One region of the Streptomyces sp. NPDC045678 genome, then DNA from elsewhere that is predicted to be linked to it. Evidence: riboswitches for the same ligand, from Rfam matches in the RefSeq annotation. Region 1 holds a riboswitch; each other region holds the start of a gene.
The links. A riboswitch is a leader RNA that binds a small molecule or an ion and turns the genes downstream of it on or off. The one in region 1 is predicted to bind cyclic di-AMP.
Positions count from the first base shown of each region.

Region 1 (5,578 bases):
GTCGACCCCCTCTTCGGCGACATGCCGGGCAACGGGCACGACACGGGCCAGTGGGCGACCACGACAGGCCCGCAGCAGACGGCCACTTACGACGCGTACGCGGAGCAGTACTACGCCGCCACCTACGACGGCAGCTACGACACCGCCTCGATGTGGTCGACCGGCGGGCATCAGCAGGTCGCCGACATCCCCGCGCAGCCGGGCCCTGACTCCACGGGCCAGTGGGACACCACCGCCTGGCACCAGACTCCGCAGGACGGTCCACAGACCGGCCAGTGGGACACGCAGACCTTCGACACCGGTGCGTACGACGCGACGGCGTGGAACTCGGCCGCCGACACCCACGAGTCACACCAGGCACACGACGCACCCGACTTGCTCGGCGCCGCCGTCCCGCACGACGCGGCCCAGGCGTACGAGACCGATGACGACGCCGCGTACGAGCCCGCGGCCACCGAGTCGACGGATTCCCCCGGTGCCGCGCCCCGTTCTTCCCGCGGAAGGAGCGGCGGACCCGCGGCCGGCGGCCGCTCCAGGACCCGTCGCCGTACCCCCGCCAAGCGCTCCGCGCTCTTCACCGTCGCCGTGCCCTCGGCCTGCGTGATGGGGGTCGCCGGAGTGGCGGCCGCGTCCGTGGGGAACTTCGGCGGGGACGACGCGAAGGACACGACGACGACGGCATCGGCCCCGGACACCGCGCCCGTGCAGCCCTCCGCCGCCAACAACAAGCTGGACACGCAGCTGGCGAACCTCTCCGCGGACGCGGGCGACTTCGCGGACCGCGCCAGCCGCACGCAGGAGCGCATCGACCTCAAGGCGGAGAAGGTGGCCGCCCAGAAGAAGGCGGCGGCGGAGGCCGCGCGCAAGGAGCGGCTGCGTCCCAAGTTCGCCCTGCCGGTGAAGCAGCACGGCCTCAGCGCGCAGTTCGGGCAGGCGGGCGTCAACTGGATGTCCGCGCACTCCGGAATCGACTTCCCGGTGTCGTACGGCACCGAAGTCCTCGCCGCGACCGACGGCACTGTGTCGACCAAGTGGAACAGCGCCTACGGCAACATGGCGATCGTCACCGCGAAGGACGGCACGGAGACGTGGTACTGCCACCTCTCCACGCACAAGATCTCCAGCGGTCCCGTGAAGGCGGGCGAGACCATCGCCTTCTCCGGGAACTCCGGCAACTCCACAGGACCGCACCTGCACTTCGAGGTGCGGCCCGCCGGCGGCTCGGCGATCGACCCGCTGCCGTGGCTCCGCAGCCACGGCCTCGACCCGACGTAACGTAACTCCGGCCGCCGACGCCCGCGCTAGAGCTTTTCCACCGGTGCGTACCGCAGCAGGAGGCGCTTCGGCTTGGGCTCGCCGAAGTCCACCGTCGCCTCGGCGTTCGCTCCCGTCCCCTTCACGCCGACCACGGTCCCGAGGCCGAACTGGTCGTGCGTGACGCGGTCGCCGACGGCCAGCGAGACGACCGGCTTCTCCGACGCGCGGCGCGTGGCGAAGCCCTGTGCGCCACCGGAGCGCGAGCGCGACGAGGACAGCGACGAGGCGATTCCCCCGGCGGGGCCGGACGTGGCCGGCGCGCCGACCGAGCCGGTCCGCTTCCAGTCCAGGTGCGTGTCCGGGATCTCCTCGAGGAAGCGCGACGGCGGGTTGTACGAGGGCGTGCCCCAGGCGCTGCGCATGGACGACCGGGTCAGGTAGAGCCGTTCACGCGCGCGCGTGATGCCCACGTACGCGAGGCGACGCTCCTCCTCCAGCTCCTTGACCTGCCCGAGGGAGCGCATGTGCGGGAAGACGCCGTCCTCCATGCCGGTCAGGAACACCACGGGGAATTCGAGGCCCTTGGCGGTGTGCAGGGTCATCAGCGTGATGACTCCGGAGCCGTCGTCCTCCTCGTCGGGGATCTGGTCGGAGTCGGCGACCAGGGCGACGCGCTCCAGGAAGTCCGAGAGCGTGCCGGCCGGGGTGGTGCCTTCACCGGCCTCACCCTCGCCCTCGCCCTGGCCCTGGCCCGCATCCGGTCCGCCCTGCGCGTTGTCCGCGGCCCGGTCGGTGTCCGTGGCCTGGTCGGTGTCCGTGGCCTGGCTGTTGTCCGCAGCCTGGTTGTTGTCCTGCTCGAACTCCAGCGCCACGGCGGCGAGCTCCTGGAGGTTCTCGATGCGGGTCTCGTCCTGCGGGTCGGTCGAGGCCTGGAGCTCGGCCAGGTAGCCGGTCCGTTCGAGGACGGCCTCCAGGACGACGGCCGGGCCCGCGCCCGACTCGACGACGGTCCGCAGCTCCTCCATCAGCGTATTGAAACGCTTGACGGCGTTGGTGGAGCGGGCCGCCATTCCGTACGCCTCGTCGACGCGGCGCAGCGCCTGCGGGAAGGAGATCTTCTCGCGCTGCGCGAGCGCGTCGATCATGGCTTCGGCGCGGTCGCCGATGCCCCTCTTCGGTACGTTGAGGATGCGGCGCAGCGGGACCGCGTCCTCGGGGTTGGCGAGGACGCGCAGGTAGGCCAGCACATCGCGGACCTCCTTGCGCTCGTAGAAGCGGACGCCGCCGACCACCTTGTAGGGCAGGCCGACGCGGATGAAGATCTCTTCGAAGACACGGGACTGGGCGTTCGTCCGGTAGAAGATCGCCACGTCGCCGGCCTTCGCGTCGCCCGCGTCGGTGAGGCGGTCGATCTCGTCGGCGACGAACTGTGCCTCGTCGTGCTCGGTGTCGGCGACGTATCCGGTGATGCGTGCGCCCTCGCCCTGGTTGGTCCACAGGTTCTTGGGGCGGCGGCTCTCGTTCCGCTCGATGACCGCGTTGGCGGCGGTCAGGATCGTCTGGGTGGAGCGGTAGTTCTGCTCCAGGAGGATCGTCGTCGCGTCCGTGTAGTCCTCCTCGAACTGGAGGATGTTGCGGATCGTGGCGCCGCGGAAGGCGTAGATGGACTGGTCCGCGTCACCCACCACGCACAGCTCCGCGGGGTCGTCCCCCTCGCCTCCGGAGGGTCCGACCAGCTCGCGCACCAGCGCGTACTGCGCGTGGTTCGTGTCCTGGTACTCGTCGACCATGACGTGCCGGAAGCGGCGCCTGTAGTGCTCGGCGACGTCCGGGAAGGCGCGCAGCAGGTGGACCGTCGTCATGATCAGGTCGTCAAAGTCGAGCGCGTTCGCCTCGCGGAGGCGCGACTGGTACATGGCATAGGCCTGGGCGAGGGTCTTCTCGAAGCCGTCGGCGGCCTGCCCCGCGAAGTCCTCCTCGTCGATCAGCTCGTTCTTCAGGTTCGAGATCTTGGCGCTGAACGACTTCGGCGGGAACTTCTTGGGGTCCAGATCCAGGTCGCGGCAGACCAGGGCCATGAGGCGCTTGGAGTCGGCGGCGTCGTAGATCGAGAAGGAGGACGTGAAGCCCAGCTTCTTGTACTCACGGCGGAGGATGCGGACGCAGGCGCTGTGGAAGGTCGACACCCACATCGCGTTGGCCCGGGGGCCCACGAGCTGCTCGACGCGCTCCTTCATCTCGCCCGCGGCCTTGTTCGTGAAGGTGATCGCGAGGATCTGGCCGGGGTGCACGCCGCGCTCGGCGAGCAGGTGCGCGATGCGGTGGGTCAGCACGCGGGTCTTGCCGGAACCGGCGCCGGCGACGATGAGCAGCGGGGAGCCCGCGTGCACGACAGCCGCGCGCTGGTTCTCGTTCAGCCCATCGAGGAGCGTCGCGGGGTCGATGACCGGGCGCGGGGCGCCGTCGCGGTAGTGCGTGTCCCGGGACATGGGCGCGTCGAACTTTCCGTCGAACAGGTCGTCCGGAATGGGCTCCGGAGCGCTGTCCTCGGGCGGCGGCGGGGGCGCTTCGTCCGCGGCCCGGGAGGGCTGCAGGTCCGCCAGGAAGCTGTCATCAAAGAGGCTGCTCATCGCCTCCCGAGTCTAGGCGGCCCCACTGACAACCCGCTGCGGGTTCCGGACAGCGGCACCCGCGTCACGCGCCGCCCACGGACGATCACACTCCGCCATGGCCGCTCGCGCGCCGCGCACGCCCGCGTGAAGTAACGAAAATGTATCGGGCATATCGAACATCAACCTTCACAGGCACCACACGAGTTGGCTAGCGTGCCCGGCGGGCCACTCGTCCCCCCACCGGCGAACCCGCCGGGAACGGGCGGCCCCCGCCGAGTCCGACGTGTTCGGAGCCGGGGACCCACCGAAAACTTGGGGTGAATCGGTCCCGTACGAAGTACGGGACCGTAGGGCAGCCTTCCGAACCATCCGCCCGAACCCGACAGCTAACCCGGTAGGCGGTCTACGGAAGGAGTCGCCTCCTTGGCGTCGCACCGCAAGCCGCGGAACCGGACGGCCGGCATTCGTACGGCCCCCGCCCTCGGCATCACGACGGCAGCCCTCACCTCCGTCGCCCTCCTGTCGCAGAGCGCGCAGGCAGCGCCCTCGGCGCCGTCCAAGCCCAGCCTCGAAGAGGTGCAGAAGAAGGTCGACGAGCTCTACCAGCAGGCGGGTGTCGCCACCCAGAAGTACAACTCCGCCAAGGAGCGCACCGAGAAGCAGCGCAAGAAGGTCGACCGGCTGCTCGACGACGTGGCCAAGCGCACGGACAAGCTGAACGACGCACGCCAGGAGCTCGGCTCGTTCGCCGCGGCCCAGTACCGCACCGGCGCCGTCTCCGAGACGGCCACGATGATGCTCGCCAACGACCCGCAGGGCTACTTCGACCAGAACCACCTGGCGGACCGGCTCACCACGCGCCAGAAGAAGGCGGTCGACGCCTACGAGACGGAGCAGGCTTCGGCGACGAAGCAGCGCACGCGGGCCGCGAAGAGCCTGGAGACGCTGACCGACTCGCGGGACGAGCTCAGGACGAGCAAGAAGACCGTCCAGAAGAAACTGGGGGACGCGCGCGAGCTCCTTTCGAAGCTGACCGCCGAGGAGAAGGCGCGGCTCGCGGAGATCGAGCGGAAGAAGAAGCAGGAGGCCAAGCGCAAGGCCGAGAAGCTGGCCCGCGAGCAGGCCGCCGAGGCGGAGCGCAAGCGCAAGGCGGAGGAGGCGGCCGAGCGGGAGAAGGAGCGCGAGGGGGGCCAGGACTCCGGCTCGGGCTCGGGCTCGGGCTCCGACACCGGTTCCGGTTCCGGTTCCGGTTCGGGGACCGGAAGCTCGGACGGCAGCTACGCCACCAAGGCCGCGAAGGTCATCGACTTCGCGGAGGCCCAGATCGGCAAGCCGTACGTCTGGGGCGCCACCGGCCCCGACTCCTACGACTGCTCCGGGCTCACGCAGGACGCGTGGAAGGCCGCGGGGATCTCCCTGCCGCGCACCACCTGGGACCAGGTCAAGGTCGGCACGACGGTGAAGACCGCCGACGCCAAGCCGGGTGACCTGGTGTTCTTCTACGACGACATCAGCCACGTGGGGATCTACATCGGCAACGGCAAGATGATCCACGCCCCGAAGCCGGGCGCGAACGTCCGCGTCGAGTCGATCTACTACATGCCGATCCACAGCGTGGTCCGCCCCGCCTGACGAGACGGCGCCCCTCTACGCGCTACGCGCGCGGGGGGGGGGGGGGGGGGGGAAGGGGGGGGGGGGGGGGGGGGGGG
Region 1 covers NZ_JBWKJS010000008.1:138,071-143,648, forward strand. Annotated here, with positions in the region: gene AC07DO_RS27185 (M23 family metallopeptidase) at 1-1,275, shown strand, start outside; gene AC07DO_RS27190 (ATP-dependent DNA helicase) at 1,302-3,887, opposite strand; cyclic di-AMP (ydaO/yuaA leader) riboswitch at 4,130-4,285, shown strand; gene AC07DO_RS27195 (C40 family peptidase) at 4,293-5,501, shown strand.

Region 2 (5,578 bases), on a different contig from region 1:
GCCGCACTCGGCGACGGCCTGGGGGACGCGGTCGGCGGGCACGGAGATCACCGCGAGGTCCACGGGCTCCTCGATGTCCGCCACGGAGCGGTGCGCGGGCACCCCGTCGATGTCCGCGCCCTCTTGGTGGCCCTCTCCGGAAACGCTCTCTCCGAAGGCGCTGTTCACCGCGTACAGGCGCCCGGTGTAACCGGACTCCTGGAGGTTGTTCAGGACGCTGCGGCCCACGCCGCCGGGGGCCCGGCCCACCCCGATCACCGCGACCGACCCCGGTGTGAGGAGGCGCTGCACGGACCGTCCCTCGGCGCGCTGTTCGCGGGCGCGCTGCACGGCGAGCGAGCGGTCGGTCGGCTCCAGGTCGAACTCCAGGCGGACGACACCGTCCTCGAAGCTGCGCTTCTGCTGGTAGCCCGCATCCGTGAAGACCTTGATCATCTTGGTGTTGGCGGGCAGCACCTCGGCGGCGAAGCGGCGGATGCCGCGCTCCCTGGCGACGGCCGCGATGTGTTCGAGGAGCGTGGAGGCGACGCCCCTGCCCTGGTGGGCGTCCTGCACGAGGAAGGCGACCTCGGCCTCGTCGGCGGGGGCGCTGGCGGCCATGCCGCGCTCGTCGATGCGGTCGTAGCGCACGGTGGCGATGAACTCGCCGCCGATGGTGGCCGCGAGCCCCACCCGGTCCACCTGGTCGTGGTGGGTGAAACGGTGCACGTCCTTGGCGGACAGTCGCGGGTAGGGCGCGAAGAAGCGGTAGTACTTCGACTCGTCCGAGACCTGTTCGTAGAAACTGACCAGGCGGTCCGCGTCCTCGGCCGTGATGGGCCTGATGCGGGCGGTCCCTCCGTCGCGCAGCACCACATCGGCTTCCCAGTGCGACGGGTAGTCGTGTCGATCCTGCTGATCCGACGGGGTCTGCATGGGGCCAGGGTACGGGTCGCGCGGCCGCCCGGGCCGGGGCAGGCTAGGACAGGTCGAAGGACGGCCGGGTCCGGGACCTCTGCCCGGCAGAGCACCCACGACGGCATGAGACACTGGTCTAGACAAGTGTGAGACACCTGGAAGGGCAGCAACACATGGCTGAGCGCCGCGTCAACGTCGGCTGGGCCGAGGGCCTTCACGCCCGACCCGCCTCCATCTTCGTCCGCGCGGCCACGGCCGCCGGCGTCCCCGTGACGATCGCCAAGGCCGACGGCAGCCCGGTCAACGCCGCTTCGATGCTCGCGGTGCTCGGCCTGGGTGCCCAGGGCGGCGAAGAGATCGTGCTGGCCTCCGACGCCGAGGGTGCCGACGCCGCTCTCGACCGTCTGGCGAAGCTGGTCGCCGAGGGGCTCGAGGAGCTTCCGGAGACGGTCTAGGACACGTTCCTCGCATTACGTCGATGGGGTCACCCGGAATTACGGGTGACCCCATCGACGCATGTATGCCCCTGAATAAGTCGAGCAATTCACGCACAACGTCAGGCATTCATATACGGCACCTCCGTTAATTGCGGAGGCTCACCGTGTTTACGGCATGTTGCGAATCCCTCACACGGCCGCTACGGCGCGCGGGGCGCAATCGGTGAAAGGCACGCGTCCGTTCGACGTGCGCCGCGGTCAGCGCCCTCGCCCGTTGCGCGTCCCGGCGGGCCACCGCGTCGACGATCGCCGCGTGCTCGGACCAGGACTCGCCCGGCGCCGCCGAGGGTTCGACGACGTACATCCAGGCGATCTTGTGCCGGAGCGGGGTGAGCAGCGCCGTGAGGCCGGGGCTGCCGGACGCCTGGCCGAGCGTGTCGTGGAACCAGCCGCCCAGGGACCGCAACTCCTCCCCCAGGCCGCTCCTCGCGCGCTCCTGGCCCAGCCTGACGAGCCCGCGCAGGACTTTCAGGTGCGCGTCCGTGCGGCGCTGCGCGGCGCGGGCCGCGGCGAGGGGTTCGAGCAGCGTCCGGACCTCCAGGAGGTCCGCGGCCTCCTGCTCCGTCGGTTCGGCGACGCACGCGCCCGCGTGCCTGCGGGTGACGACGAAGCCCTCGGCCTCCAGGGTGCGCAGGGCCTCGCGCACGGGGACGCGGGAGACTCCGTAGCGCCGCGCGAGGAGTTCCTCGGTGAGCTTGCCGCCCCTTTCGTACACACCGGCGACTATGTCATCCCGAATGGCCGTGCATACCGAGTGCGCGGGAACGCGCATGACCGGACCTCCGCTTTGATCCCCGCGCAACGCGGTCTACCGACGCTCGTTCCGTGACTCTATTGCAGAGGGCCGGAATTTCCGACGGCGGGCCGGAATTCATGGATATCTTTTGGCCAAGAACACGGCGGCCGGGAACGGCGAAAGCCCCGGCTCACGAGGAACCGGGGCTTTCGGTGCGATGCTGCGGAGGCGTCGGTCAGACGTTGACGCCGTGCGAGCGCAGGTACGAGACCGGGTCGATGTCCGAGCCGTACTCCGCGCCGGTGCGGGCCTCGAAGTGGAGGTGCGGGCCGCTGGAGTTGCCGGTGGAACCGGAGAGGCCGATCTGCTGGCCCGGGGTGACCGTCTGGCCGACGGTGACGCCGAGGGACGACATGTGGCCGTACTGGGTGTACGTGCCGTCGTTCATCTTGATGACCACGTTGTTGCCGTAGGCACCGCCCCAGCCGGCCTCGACGACGGTGCCGGAGCCGACCGCGTGGACCGAGGTGCCGGAGGCGGCGTGGAAGTCGACACCGGTGTGGCTGCCGGAGGACCACATGGCACCGCCGGTCTGGTAGCCCGTGGAGACGTACGAGCCGGAGATCGGGGAGACGTAGGTGTTCAGGCGCTTGCGCTCGGCCTCGCGGGCGGCGCGCTCCTTGGCCTCGCGCTCCTTCTTGGCCTTCGCCTTGGCCTCGGCCTCGGCCTTGCGCTTCTCCTCGGCGGCCTTCTTCTTGGCTGCCTCTTCGGCCTTCTTGGCGGCAGCGGCGTCGTCGGCGGCCTGGCGCTGCGCGGCGGCCTGCGCGTCGATGCTCTCGGCGAGCGAGTCGCCGACGGATATCGCCTGGGTGAGACCGGTGTGCTCCACGGCCGCTTCGTCGGCGGCGGCGAGCGCGGGGCCCGCGAGACCGCCGATGACACCGGTGGTGGTGAGCGCCGCGACACCCGCGACGTTCGCGGTGGTCCGCGTCATGCGGCTCGGACGACGGTGCTTCCCGGTGGCACGGGTGAACGCCATGTGGCGGGTGTTCCTTTCCTTCCCTCTCGCCTACCGGGTTAGCTGACGGGTTCGGAGCAGGAAGGTCTCCTACGAGTCCCTCGCCTCGCGACAAGGTTCCCGATTCACCCCAGGGGACGTGTGGGTCCCCGGCTCCCCTGGCTCGCGCCGTACGGGGACTCGGCGATGACTGCCCGGTGCCGCGGATGCGGCGTACTGCGCGACGGACAGCCGGGTCGACGCTAATCGGGGCGTCTGTCAATCGACAAACAGAACTCGACTTTTGTAGCGCACGCCACACGGCAGACAGGCAACCTCCATATGAATCCGGACATATGAGGACCCCGGTGGCCGAAACGGGCCATCGGGGTCCTCATAGTTGTCCGTTTAGTTATCCGTCACTCAGCCGGTGACCACGCTCACTTCACCGATCCCGAGGGCCCTGACGGGCTCCTCGATCTGCGCGGCGTCCCCGACGAGGACCGTCACCAGGCGGTCCTCCGGGAAGGCGTTCACGACGGCCGCGGTGGCCTCCACGGTGCCCGTGGCGGCCAGCCGCCGGTACAGCTGCGCCTGGAAGTCGTCCGGCAGGTTCTGCTCGACCTGGTCGGCGAGCGTCGCCGCCACGGATGCCGCCATCTCGTACTTGAGGGGGGCCACGCCCACCAGGTTCTGCACGGCCACGTCGCGCTCGGCGTCGGTGAGCCCTTCGGCGGCGAGGGTGCGCAGCACCTTCCACAGATCGTCCAGCGCCGGACCCGTGTTCGGGGTGTCCACGGAGCCGCTGATGGCGAGCATCGCGGCGCCCGTCCCGTCCGGGGCGGAGCGCAGGACCTGGCTGAACGCCCGTACACCGTAGGTGTATCCCTTCTCCTCGCGCAGGACACGGTCCAGGCGCGAGGTGAGGGTGCCGCCCAGGCAGTACGTGCCGAGGACCTGGGCCGGCCAGACGCGGTCGTGCCGGTCGGCGCCGACCCGGCCGATCAGCAGCTGCGTCTGGACCGCTCCGGGGCGGTCCACGATGACGATGCGGCCGCGGTCGTCGGCGGTCACCGGTGGCACCGGGCGCGGCTCGCCCGCGGAACCGGTCCAGGCGCCGACGGTGTCCGCGAGGACGGCGTCCAGATCGGTGCCCTCCAGATCGCCGACGACGACCAGGGTGGCCGTGGCGGGCCGGACGAACTTCTCGTAGAAGGCACGCACCGCCGCCGAGTCGATGGCCTCGACCGTCTCCTCGGTGCCCTGGCGCGGGCGCGACATGCGCGATGTCGGCGGGAACAGCTGCCGGGAGAGCTCCTTGGCCGCGCGGCGCGCCGGGTTGGCGGCCTCGTGCGGGATCTCGTCCAGGCGGTTGCGTACGAGCCGCTCGATCTCGCTGTCCGCGAAGGCGGGGGCCCGCAGGGCGTCGGCGAGCAGGCCGAGCGCCTTCGGGAGGCGGGAGACCGGCACCTCGAGGGAGACCCGCACGCCCGGGTGGTCGGCGTGCGCGTCGAGGGTGGCGCCGCAGCGGTCGAGCTCGGCGGCGAACTCCTCCGCGGAGTGCTTGTCGGTGCCCTCGTTGAAGGCCCGCGCCATGATGGTGGCGACGCCGTCCAGGCCCTCCGGTTCCGCGTCCAGGGGTGCTTCGAGGTGGACCTCGACGGCGACGACCTGCTGGCCGGGGCGGTTGCAGCGCAGGACGGTGAGACCGTTGGGCAGCGTGTCGCGCTCGGGGGCCGGGAAGGCCCAGGGCTTGGCCGTGCCGGCCTGGGGCTGGGGGTGGAACTGCATCGTCGCGGCCTCGGTCACTTCGCCGCCTCCTCTTCTTCCTCGGCACCCTCGTCGGCGCCTTCCACGGGCTCGTACACGAGGACCGCGCGGTTGTCGGGGCGCAGGCGGGCCGCGGCGACCTCCTGGACCTCCTCCGCGGTGATGTCGAGGACGCGCTGGACGGCCGTCAGGGCGAGCTGCGGGTCGCCGAACAGGACCGCGTAACGGCACAGTTCGTCGGCGCGGCCCGCGACCGTGCCGAGCCGGTCGAGCCACTCGCGCTCCAGCTGCGCCTGGGCGCGCTCCATCTCCTCCGGAGTGGGGCCCTCCGCGGCGAAGCGGGCCAGCTCCTCGTCGACGGCGGCCTCGATGACGGGCACCTCGACGTCGCCCGACGTCTTCACGTCCAGCCAGCCGAGCGAGGGCGCCCCGGCGAGGCGCAGCAGACCGAACCCGGCGGCGACCGCCGTGCGGTCCCTGCGGACGAGCCGGTTGTAGAGCCGGGAGGACTCGCCGCTGCCGAGAACGGTGAGGGCGAGGTCGGCCGCGTCGCACGCGCGCGTGCCGTCCTCCGGGAGGCGGTAGGCGGCCATCAGGGCGCGAGCCGGCACTTCCTCCTCGATGACCTCGCGCAGCTCCTTGCCGATGCGCTCGGGCAGCGAGCCGTCGCGCGGCGGCTGC
Region 2 covers NZ_JBWKJS010000004.1:153,145-158,722, reverse strand. Annotated here, with positions in the region: gene AC07DO_RS15405 (bifunctional acetate--CoA ligase family protein/GNAT family N-acetyltransferase) at 1-915, opposite strand, end outside; gene AC07DO_RS15400 (HPr family phosphocarrier protein) at 1,071-1,352, shown strand; gene AC07DO_RS15395 (GntR family transcriptional regulator) at 1,480-2,166, opposite strand; gene AC07DO_RS15390 (M23 family metallopeptidase) at 2,366-3,169, opposite strand; cyclic di-AMP (ydaO/yuaA leader) riboswitch at 3,182-3,344, opposite strand; gene AC07DO_RS15385 (M16 family metallopeptidase) at 3,551-4,936, opposite strand; gene AC07DO_RS15380 (M16 family metallopeptidase) at 4,933-5,578, opposite strand, start outside.
Region 2: another riboswitch for cyclic di-AMP. It lies ahead of AC07DO_RS15390 (M23 family metallopeptidase); the one in region 1 lies ahead of AC07DO_RS27195 (C40 family peptidase).

Region 3 (5,578 bases), on a different contig from region 1:
GAGTTGTGTTCATCGACGCGGGGTGGAGCAGCTCGGTAGCTCGCTGGGCTCATAACCCAGAGGTCGCAGGTTCAAATCCTGTCCCCGCTACTGAAGGCCTGAGGCCGGGAAGCATCAGCTTCCCGGCCTCAGGTGTTTTCCCCGCCGTAACCCGGTCGGCCCACACCAACTCGCACCCTCCCGCCGCTGCGGGAACCCTGAATGCAGCGCGGTGATGGGCGCGGACTCGGCGGGAGACAAGCGGTGGGGCAGCGAGGAAATCCCGACGACAGGGATGCCAGGGAGGCCAGGGGGACCACCGGGCCCGAGCGGGCGTTCGTCCGCTCCCTGCCGCTCCTGCTCCTCGTCGTCGGTGTCGTGTACGACGCGGCGACCCCGTCGGAGTTCACCGCGTCCCCCCTCTTCACCGCCGCCCCCCTCATCGCCGCCCCCTTCTACTCGCGGCTCAACACCGTCCTGACGGGTGTCGCCGCCACGGCCGCCGTCCTCTTCCTGCACTACGGCAGCACGATCAGCAGCCAGGTCGAGGCCGTCACCGAAGTGGTCACCGTGGTGACCGTCGCCGCGCTCGCGATCGTCATCAACCGCGTCGTGCGGCGCAGCAACGACCGGCTCGCCATCGCCCGTTCCATCTCCGAGGCCACGCAGCGCGCCGTGCTGCCCGAACCGGATCCGCGGATCGGCGGGCTCGACTTCGCGGCGCGGTACGAGGCCGCGCAGGCGGACGCGTTCATCGGGGGCGATCTGTACGCGGTGCAGGACACCCCGCACGGCGTGCGGCTCATCGTCGGTGACGTACGCGGCAAGGGCATGGGCGCGGTCGCCGCCGTCGCGGTCGTCATCGGCGCCTTCCGGGAGGCCGCCGAGCAGGAGGCCACCCTGGAGGCGGTCGCGCAGCGCCTGGAGCGGGCGCTCGCCCGCGAGGGCACCCGGCGCGACGGGCTCGACGCGTTCGAGGGGTTCACCACCGCGGTCCTCGCCGAGATCCGGCACGGCGAGGGCGCCGTACGGCTCGTGAACCGCGGGCACCCGCCGCCGTTGCTGCTGCGCGGCGACGGGCGGCTGTGCGTCCTGTCGGCGAGCGAACCCGCGCTGCCGCTCGGCATGGGGGACCTCGGGACCTGGCCGGACCGCGCGGACGAGACGGAACTGCCGCCCGGCGCGCTGCTGCTCTTCTACACGGACGGCCTCTCGGAGGCGCGCAACGCGGCGGGGGAGTTCTACGATCCCGCGACCCGGCTCGGCGGGCGGATCTTCCCGGGCCGCGGCGGCCCGCACGCGCTCCTCGCCGCGCTGGCGGGGGAGGTGCGGCGGCACACCGGGGGCGGCATGACGGACGACATGGCGCTGCTCGCGGTGCGGCGCCCCACCGCCGGGGACCTGGACGTCGCGGCCGACGCTTCCGACGTCACGTCCGGTGACTGAGGTGCAGCCCTCCGCATAACAACTGACGCTCTGTCAAGAGAATGTGAAGTTCCGGTGTTTGGGAAGGTGGGGTCAACTCGCCCCGTTCCGACCCTTCGTGTCCCGATGTGTACGGCCGATGAGCGTTAACGATCAACTGGAACAGCTTGGAATACCGACCCGCTGTCTATTAACGTTCGATAACGCAGCGCGGTCGTCCCAGCCGTCACTAGAGGCGGCTCCGTGCGCACACGCCTAATCCCGCAAGGGAGCCGGGGAACCACCAACATGGGGTGAATCGGGCATCTGTGCATCCGTGTCAGATGTTCGTAGGAGACCTTCCTGCTCCGAACCCGTCAGCTAACCCGGTAGGCGAGAAGGAAGGAAAGGAGTGCGCCCCAGTGGCGTCCAACCGGCCTGCCCCCCAAGCCGTGTACGTTCCGAATGACGACGACTTCGGTTCGTACGACGAGGGCTCCTTCGAAGAGTGGAACCCCACCGAGGAGTCCGTCCGTCCCGTCCGCGGCAGGCACCGTGTGCACAAGAAGGGCGGCGGGCTCGCCCGCAGCTCCACCGTGCTCGGCGTGGGCGTCATCGCCGCCGTCGGCGCGGGCGGCATCGCCACCGCGCAGGACGGCAAGCCACCGGTCTCCATATCGATGCCCGACCTGGGCGCGGTCACCGACTCGCTGCCCGAGGCCGAGTCCCTGCCCGGCGTGGGCTCGTTGATGTCCGACGACGACGCCGCGGACACCGCCGTCGCCGCCTCGGCCCCCCTCACCGCCGCGGGCGTCAGCACCGCCGACGCCCAGCAGGGCACCACCCACGCGGGCGAGGCCCTGCGGGCCCGCATCATGCAGCAGGCCGAGAACCAGCAGAACCAGGCGGACACCGCCGTGCGGACCGCGGCCGAGGACGCGGCCGTCAAGAAGGCCGCCGAAGAGGCGGCCGCGCAGCAGAGGGCCGCCGAGAAGGAGGCGGACGCCAAGGCCGCCGCCAAGAAGAAGAAGGAGGAGGAGGCCCGGAAGGCGAAGGCCGAGGCCGCGCGCCTGGCCAAGCTCGCCAAGAGCTACGTCATCCCCACCTCCTCGTACACCCTCACCTCGCACTTCGGCGACGCCGGCTCCATGTGGTCCTCGGGCCACCACACCGGCCTGGACTTCGCGGCGCCCACGGGCACCCCGCTGAAGGCCGTGCACACCGGCACCGTCAAGGAGGCCGGCTGGGCGGGCGCGTACGGCTACCGCACCGTGCTCGAACTCGAGGACGGCACGGAGGTCTGGTACTGCCACCAGTCGTCGCTCAACGTCAGCGCGGGCCAGAAGGTCTCCACGGGTGACGTCATCGGCCGCGTCGGCGCGACCGGCAACGTCACAGGCCCGCACCTCCACATGGAGGTCCACACGCCGGGCGGCTCGGGGATCGACCCGCTCGGGTGGCTGCAGAGCAAGGGCCTCAACCCCTGATCGCGCCTTCGTAGGGGCCGGCCACCGCTTGCTTGTGGCCTGCACGGAATTCCGTCTCCGATGGGGGCGTTGAGGAGGATATGACTTCTCTTCGCCCACTCGGCTCCTCCGACCTCGAGGTCTTCCCGCTCTCCCTCGGCGGCAACGTCTTCGGCTGGACCGCGGACCGGGCGGCGTCCTTCGCCGTCCTCGACGCCTACACCGCGGCAGGCGGCAACTTCATCGACACCGCCGACGCGTACTCGGCCTGGGTCGACGGCAACAAGGGCGGCGAGTCCGAGACCCTCATCGGCGAGTGGCTCGCCGAGCGCGGCAACCGCTCCGATGTCGTCGTGGCCACGAAGGCCGGCTCCCACCCCGAGTACAAGGGCCTGTCCGCCGCCACCATCAAGGGCGCCGCCGACGCATCCCTGAAGCGCCTCGGCACCGACTACATCGACCTCTACTACACCCACTTCGACGACACGTCGGTGCCCGTGGAGGAGATCATCGGCGCGCTCGACGAGCTGGTGCGGGCCGGCAAGGTGCGGGCGATCGCCGCGTCGAACATCAGCCCCGAGCGGCTCCAGGAGTCGCTCGACGTCTCCGACCGCGAGGGCCTCGCGCGCTACGTGGCGCTGCAACCGCACTACAACCTCGTCTCCCGCGACACCTACGAGGGGCCCCTCCAGGAAGTCGCCTCGCGCTCCGGCCTCGCGGCTGTCCCCTACTTCGGGCTCGCGGCGGGCTACCTCACCGGCAAGTACCGGGCCGGTACGCGCGTCGAGAGCGCGCGCAGCTCGCGGGTCGAGGCGTACGTGGGGACGGAGCGGGGCGACCGTGTCCTCGCCGCCCTCGACGAGATCGCGCGGGCGCACGGAGCGCAGGTCCCGACCGTGGCGCTGGCCTGGCTCGCGGCGCAGCCCACCGTGGCGGCGCCGATCGCCTCCGCGCGGACGGTGGAGCAGCTGCCGGCGCTGCTCGCGGTGGCGGATCTCGAACTGACGGAGGCGGATGTCGCGGCGCTGAACGCGGCGTCGGCGTAAGGGCGCGCCCTAGGGGCGGTAGGGGTTGTACGCCGTCGGGTAGCCGTAGGCCGGGTAGGGCTGCGGGGGCCCGTAGGGGAGAGGGGCGTGCGGAGGGCGGCCGCCGTACGCCCCGTACATTCCGTACGGCGGCACGGGGGGCATGACCGGTGCCGTCGCCTGTGCCGCGTACGCGAGGGCGGGGCGGGCCGGCTCGCGGCGTTCCCACAGCTTCTCGAGGAGTTCCCGCTCGCGTACGACGAAGTCGGCACCGGCCCGTCCGCGGCGGCCGCGGTGGCGCAGGAACGCGAGGGACGTCGCGTACATCTGGTACTCCGCGACCGTGCGGGCCGCGGGCTTCCCCCAGGTGTACGCGGCGTAGTCGCGGGCCAGTGAGCGGGCGCGCATCGAGCCCAGCGCGAACGGTTCGGACGGGGTGAGCCAGCCCGCCGCCGCGTACACGGGCAGCTCCTCGCGGATCGTGCGCAGTTCGCGCTGGCGGGTCCAGATGGCGAGCCAGGTCAGCAGGCCGAACGCCGGGAGCATGAAGAGGGCGTACACGGTGAAGAACCCGAACTGCCCGAAGACCGCGGAGCCGTTCCACAGCGCGTGCATGCCCATCGCGAGGAGCAGCCCGGTGAGCGGGAGCAGCACGCGGCGCACCATCTGCCGCTCGGCCGAGAGCGCGGCGATGCCGAAGCCGATGCCGGTCAGGACCGTGAAGAGCGGGTGGGCGAACGGCGACATGACGACGCGCACGAAGAAGGTCGCGGCGGTCACGGAGGCGAGGCCGCTCTCGCGGCTGAGCTGGTCGGTGACGAAGGCGTTGCCCAGGTAGAGGATGTTCTCGGTGAACGCGAACCCGGTCGCGGTCACCCCCGCTATGACGACGCCGTCGACGATGCCGGTGAAGTCGCGTCTGCGGAAGAGGAAGACGAGGAGCACGGCCGCGGCCTTCGCGCTCTCCTCGACGATCGGGGCTATGACCGTCGCGCCGAGGGTGTCGGCGCTGCTCGGGTCGGCGGTGGCGGTGGCTATCCAGCGGATCGCGAAGCTGTTCGCCACGATCGCGACGAGAGCGGCGGCGCAGGCGCCCCAGGAGAAGGAGAAGAGGAGGTTCCGCCAGGGGCCCGGTGCCACGCGGTCCAGCCAGCGGAACGCGGCGACGAGGAGCGGTACGGGCACGGTCGCGAGGCCGAGCCCGACGAGGAAGCCCTCGGTGCCGGTCTGCTCCCTGACCAGGGCGAGGATGACCAGGCCGGAGAGTGCGAGCAGGGTGACGAGCGCGCCGACGCGTATCGCGCGCCGCTGCCACCAGCGGACACGGAGGAGCTCCCTCGGGGCGGGCGCCTCGGGGGGTATCGGATACGGGGAACCGGTGGCCACGTGGTCGACCCTAACGAGGGATGGGGGTGGCCGCGACGGTGCCTCAGTCCTTGGCGGTCGTCGTGGTCGGGGCGACGCGCCGGAACAGCAGGTCGTGGACGACGTGGCCCTTGTCCAGGCCCTGGCCCTCGAAGCGGGTGCGGGGGCGGAAGTCGGGGCGCGGCGCGTATCCGCCGTCGGCCCGTGTGTTCTCGAAGTCGGGGTGCGCGGTGAGCACCTCGAGCATCTGCTCGGCGTACGGTTCCCAGTCGGTCGCGCAGTGCAGCAGCGCGCCGGGCTTGAGGGAGGGCGCGGCGAGCGTCAGGAACTCGGGCTGGA
Region 3 covers NZ_JBWKJS010000003.1:19,180-24,757, reverse strand. Annotated here, with positions in the region: tRNA gene AC07DO_RS10950 (tRNA-Met) at 17-90, shown strand; gene AC07DO_RS10945 (PP2C family protein-serine/threonine phosphatase) at 202-1,425, shown strand; cyclic di-AMP (ydaO/yuaA leader) riboswitch at 1,647-1,794, shown strand; gene AC07DO_RS10940 (M23 family metallopeptidase) at 1,806-2,870, shown strand; gene AC07DO_RS10935 (aldo/keto reductase) at 2,951-3,895, shown strand; gene AC07DO_RS10930 (PrsW family intramembrane metalloprotease) at 3,905-5,260, opposite strand; gene trmB (tRNA (guanosine(46)-N7)-methyltransferase TrmB) at 5,304-5,578, opposite strand, start outside.
Region 3: another riboswitch for cyclic di-AMP. It lies ahead of AC07DO_RS10940 (M23 family metallopeptidase); the one in region 1 lies ahead of AC07DO_RS27195 (C40 family peptidase).

Region 4 (5,578 bases), on a different contig from region 1:
CACCCCGAGCAGCGTGCCCGCCTCCAGAAGGCGCTGGCCGAGGGCGACACCGGGCTCCTGGAGACCGGCGTCGAGGAACTGCTCCGCTTCGACGGGCCGGTCGAGCTCGCCACCTGGCGCTTCGCGACGGAGCCGCTCACCATCGGCGGGCAGGACATCGCCGCAGGCGACCCCGTCCTCGTCGTGCTCGCCGCCGCCGACCGCGACCCCGCCCGGTTCGAGGACCCCGACACGCTCGATCTTTCCCGTAGCGACAACCAGCACCTCGGATACGGGCACGGAATCCACTACTGCCTCGGCGCCCCGCTCGCCCGTCTGGAGGGCCAAACCGCCCTCGCGACGCTGCTCCGGCGCCTTCCCGACCTGCAACTCGCGGCGGAACCGGATGATTTGCGGTGGCGTGGCGGACTGATCATGCGGGGACTGCGCACCCTGCCGGTGAAGTTCACGACCGCACAGACAACGGTGTCCGGCTGACACCCCGTCACGACTGTGATGTTCGCGTGATCTCCGCTGCATCGACTTGTGACAAGCGTTCGACTGCGGCTACGTTCACGACGACTTGAGCGCCCCACGCGCACAAGTCGTCGCTGCAGTCTCGTGAAAGGCACCCGCATGCTCTCCGGCCATGGTCGTCACCGACGCCCCCGCCAAGCCCCGGCCCTCATCGTCGCGGCAGGAGTCACCGGATCAGCCATCGCCATTCCACTCCTCGGCGCCACGAGCGCGAACGCCGCCGAGACCACGACGTGGGAGAAGCTCGCCGAGTGCGAGAGCGGCGGCGAGTGGAGCGCCAACCCCGGCAACGGCTACTACGGCGGCCTCCAGCTCTCCCAGGAGACCTGGGAGGCGTACGGCGGCCTCGACTACGCGCCGAGCGCCGACCAGGCGAGCCGCTCCCAGCAGATCGCCGTCGCCGAGCAGGTCCTCGACGACAAGGGCACCGCCGCGTGGCCGAGCTGCGCCCCGATCGCCGGCCTCACCCAGGACGGCGCCGCGGCCGACGTGGACCCGGGCGCCCCGGTCACGCCGAAGCCCACCGAGCCGTCGGACCCCACAGGCTCCGGCAAGGACGGCAAGGACGGCAAGGACGGCAAGGACGCCAAGGGCCCCTCGGGCAAGGGCGGGGGCAAGGGCGAATCGTCCGGCGACGCCTCCGACTCGGCCGACCCGTCCGCCGACCCGGAGAAGCCCTCCGACGACGCGAGCGACAGGCCCGGCTCCGGCAAGGACTCCCGAGACAAGAATCACGACGAGTCCGGCGAAAAGGATGGCAAGGGCGGTAAGGGCGACACCGGCGGCAACAAGGGTGACTCCGGCAAGTCGGGCGACGAAGACGCCACTTCGCCCACTCCCGAGAACTCGACCGACCCCGCAGGCGGCGCTGACGACGCGGACGGCTCCGGCGACTCCGCCTCCGGCCGCCACCGCGGCGACCGCGCGGACGAGGGTGCGGACGCGGACGGCCGGTCCGGACGGCACGCCTCGCGCGGTGAGAAGCGCTCCGGCGGGATCGCCGACGGGACGTACACGGTGCGCTCCGGAGACAACCTCTCGGTCATCGCGGACGACCTCGGCGTCGACGGCGGATGGCACGAGCTCTACACCGAGAACAAGAAGACCGTCGGCAAGGACCCGGACCTCATTCTCCCCGGTCAGAGCCTCGATCTGGGCGAAAAGTAACGGTAGTTGACGAAGAGTCGGGTGGGGGCTTCGCGTCGTATGTCTGGTTTGGTGCGAGTGAGAGATGGGTCTCAGAAGCCCTGATCGTCTTTGAAATTCCGGCGATCGCGTGATTACCGTCGTCACCGCTCGCCACTCGTGAGCCCCGCCGGTCGGTACGCCGAATCCTGCCAACGGCCGGACGGGAACAGTCGTCGCTTTGAGCGCCGTAGGCAGGAGCGGGGGACCCAAGGTAAGCGCCGCGTCATGCGGCTAGGGGTGAAGCCGCACTCGAAGGAGTGCGGCCGGGCAACCACATCGGCCCGAACCCGACAGCTCACCTCGCAGGCGTCGGTGAGGGGATCAACGCATGCTGTTTTCCAGCAAGGGCAAGCACCGTCGTCCGTCCAAGGCCACCCGTGTCGTCACGCTCGCCGGTGTCACCGGTGCCGCAGTCGCGGCCCCGCTGATGGCCGCCGGTTCCGCCTCGGCCGCCACCACCTCCGAGTGGGACGCCGTCGCGCAGTGCGAGTCCGGCGGCAACTGGTCCATCAACACCGGCAACGGCTACTACGGCGGCGTGCAGTTCTCCGCCTCCACGTGGTCCGCGTACGGCGGCACGAAGTACGCGCCGACGGCCGACAAGGCCTCCAAGGCCCAGCAGATCGAGATCGCCGAGAAGGTCCTCGCCAGCCAGGGCAAGGGTGCCTGGCCGAGCTGCGGCGTCGGCCTCTCGGGCGCCTCGCCCAACAGCGGCGGCTCGCAGCAGCAGGCTCCGCAGCAGCAGCAGGCCGCGCCGAAGCCGCAGCAGACGCAGCAGCAGGCCGCCCCGCAGCAGCAGGCCGCGCCCAAGCCGCAGCCCAAGCCGCAGCCGCAGACCGAGTCCAAGAAGACCGTCGAGACCCCGACCGGCAAGACGGTCAAGAAGGGCGACGGCGAGTACAAGGTCAAGACGGGCGACACCCTGTCGAAGATCGCTGAGGCGAAGCACGTCAAGGGCGGCTGGCACAAGGTCTACAAGCTCAACGGCGACATCATCGACAACGCCGACATGATCTACCCGGGCCAGCAGCTCCACCTGAGCTGACCCGGACGGTCACGGCCGTGCCTCGGCGGACGCACGGCCGTACCCCCCGTCCCCACGGGCTCCCCGCCCCGGTGCGCGTATCCCCCGTACGCACCGGGGCGGGGCCATGTCCGCACCCCTTCCCCCGCCGTCCCCGGCCCCCTCTTGTTCGCTACTAGCGAGTAGAGAACATGGTCTTACGCCCTGTTTCCGCGCCATATGGCCTTTGTGCCGTCCCAGGGGACGGGCGGTCGGCTGGCCGAAGGCCCGGAGCCGGTTAGGCTCAGGAGACGCAGGGCCGAAGCGGCTCGCGTAAACGCGTCACATCCCAGAAGGAGATGCTCGTGCCGTCCATCGACGTCGTCGTAGCCCGGGAAATCCTGGACTCCCGAGGCAACCCCACGGTCGAGGTCGAGGTCGGCCTCGACGACGGCAGCACCGGTCGTGCCGCCGTTCCGTCCGGTGCCTCCACCGGTGCCTTCGAGGCCATCGAACTCCGCGACGGTGACCCCAACCGTTACCAGGGCAAGGGTGTCGAGAAGGCCGTCCTCGCCGTCATCGAGCAGATCGGCCCGGAGCTCGTCGGCTACGACGCCACCGAGCAGCGCCTGATCGACCAGGCCATGTTCGACCTGGACGCCACCGACAACAAGGGCTCGCTCGGCGCCAACGCCATCCTCGGCGTCTCGCTCGCCGTCGCGCACGCCGCCTCCGAGGCCAGCGACCTGCCGCTGTTCCGCTACCTCGGCGGCCCGAACGCGCACCTGCTGCCCGTCCCGATGATGAACATCCTGAACGGCGGGTCGCACGCCGACTCGAACGTCGACATCCAGGAATTCATGATCGCCCCGATCGGCGCGGAGTCCTTCTCCGAGGCGCTGCGCTGGGGCACCGAGGTCTACCACACCCTCAAGAAGGTCCTGAAGGACAAGGGTCTGTCGACCGGCCTCGGCGACGAGGGCGGCTTCGCCCCGAACCTGGACTCCAACCGCGCCGCGCTCGACCTCATCCTCGAGGCCATCAAGCAGGCCGGTTACGTCCCCGGCGAGCAGATCGCGCTCGCCCTCGACGTCGCCGCGTCCGAGTTCTACAAGGACGGCAAGTACTCCTTCGAGGGCAAGGAGCGCTCGGCCGCCGAGATGACCGAGTACTACGAGGAGCTCGTCGCCTCGTACCCGCTCGTCTCCATCGAGGACCCGCTGTTCGAGGACGACTGGGCCGGCTGGAACGCCATCACCGAGAAGCTCGGCGACAAGGTGCAGCTCGTCGGCGACGACCTGTTCGTCACCAACCCCGAGCGCCTGGCCCGCGGCATCGAGGAGAACTCGGCCAACGCCCTGCTCGTCAAGGTCAACCAGATCGGTTCGCTGACCGAGACCCTGGACGCCGTCGAGATGGCCCAGCGCAGCGGCTTCAAGTGCATGATGTCCCACCGCTCCGGCGAGACCGAGGACGTCACCATCGCCGACCTCGCCGTCGCCACCAACTGCGGCCAGATCAAGACCGGCGCCCCGGCCCGCTCCGAGCGCGTCGCCAAGTACAACCAGCTCCTGCGCATCGAGGAGATCCTGGACGACGCGGCGGTCTACGCGGGCCGCAGCGCCTTCCCGCGGTTCCGCTCCGCGGTCTAGTGAGCACAGCAAGGGCTGAACCCACGTAGCCACGTGGTTACCTACGTCCCCGCACGCGGTCCCGTACCGTGTGCGGGGACGTACGTACGTGTAAGCGCTGCGCAGCTCTGGGGAGGCGGAACCATGGCCAAGGCCGGGACCAAGGACCGGTTCTCCACCGCGACCCGCCTGCGGCTGCTCGGCGAGCAGACAGCCGAGCGCGTCTACCGCTCTCAGACCAAGCGCCAGGCGCGCCGCTCCCGGCTCACCGGCCGCGCCGCGCTCCTCGCGCTCGTGCTCTGCTCCCTGGTCGTCGCCCTCGCGTATCCGATGCGGCAGTACGTGTCGCAGCGCGCCGAGATCGACGACCTGCGCCGACAGCAGGCCGAGCACCGGGCGGACGTCGAGAAGCTGCGCGACGAGAAGGCCCGCTGGCAGGACGACGCGTACGCGGAGCAACGCGTCCGCGACCGCCTGCACTACGTGATGCCCGGCGAGACCGGCTTCACGGTGATCGACCCCGCGGCGATCGAGAGCCGCCGCGCGGACCAGGGGGCGGCGACGCGCCCCTGGTACTCGAACGTCTGGGACGGCGTCGACAAGGCGGACCGCCCCGACGACTGACTTCCCGACACGGACCGACACGAAAGACAGGCATGGAAACGCCCCCGCCGAGCACCCCGCGCACCGAGCCCACCGACGCCGACGTCGAGGCCTTCAAGCAGCAGCTCGGCCGCCCGCCGCGCGGCCTGCGGGCCATCGCGCACCGCTGCCCCTGCGGACAGCCGGACGTCGTCGAGACGGCGCCGCGCCTCCCGGACGGGACGCCGTTCCCCACGACGTACTACCTGACGTGCCCGCGGGCCGCCTCCGCCATCGGCACCCTCGAGGCCAACGGCGTCATGAAGGAGATGTCGGAGCGGCTCACGACGGACGAGGAACTGGCGAAGCGGTACCGCGCCGCGCACGAGGACTACATCGCGCGCCGCGACGCCATCGAGGTCCTGGAGGGCTTCCCGAGCGCGGGCGGCATGCCGGACCGCGTGAAGTGCCTGCACGTCCTGGTCGGCCACTCCCTGGCCGCGGGACCCGGCGTGAACCCGCTGGGCGACGAGGCCATCGCGATGCTCCCCGAGTGGTGGGCCAAGGGCCCCTGCGTCACGCCGTGCGCCACCGAGGGTGCCGAGTGACCCGGGTCGCCGCCATCGACTGCGGCACGAACTCGATCCGCCTGCTCGTG
Region 4 covers NZ_JBWKJS010000005.1:118,658-124,235, reverse strand. Annotated here, with positions in the region: gene AC07DO_RS18685 (cytochrome P450 family protein) at 1-477, shown strand, start outside; gene AC07DO_RS18680 (LysM peptidoglycan-binding domain-containing protein) at 616-1,683, shown strand; cyclic di-AMP (ydaO/yuaA leader) riboswitch at 1,878-2,028, shown strand; gene AC07DO_RS18675 (transglycosylase family protein) at 2,033-2,749, shown strand; gene eno (phosphopyruvate hydratase) at 3,067-4,359, shown strand; gene AC07DO_RS18665 (FtsB family cell division protein) at 4,483-4,962, shown strand; gene AC07DO_RS18660 (DUF501 domain-containing protein) at 4,995-5,528, shown strand; gene AC07DO_RS18655 (Ppx/GppA phosphatase family protein) at 5,525-5,578, shown strand, end outside.
Region 4: another riboswitch for cyclic di-AMP. It lies ahead of AC07DO_RS18675 (transglycosylase family protein); the one in region 1 lies ahead of AC07DO_RS27195 (C40 family peptidase).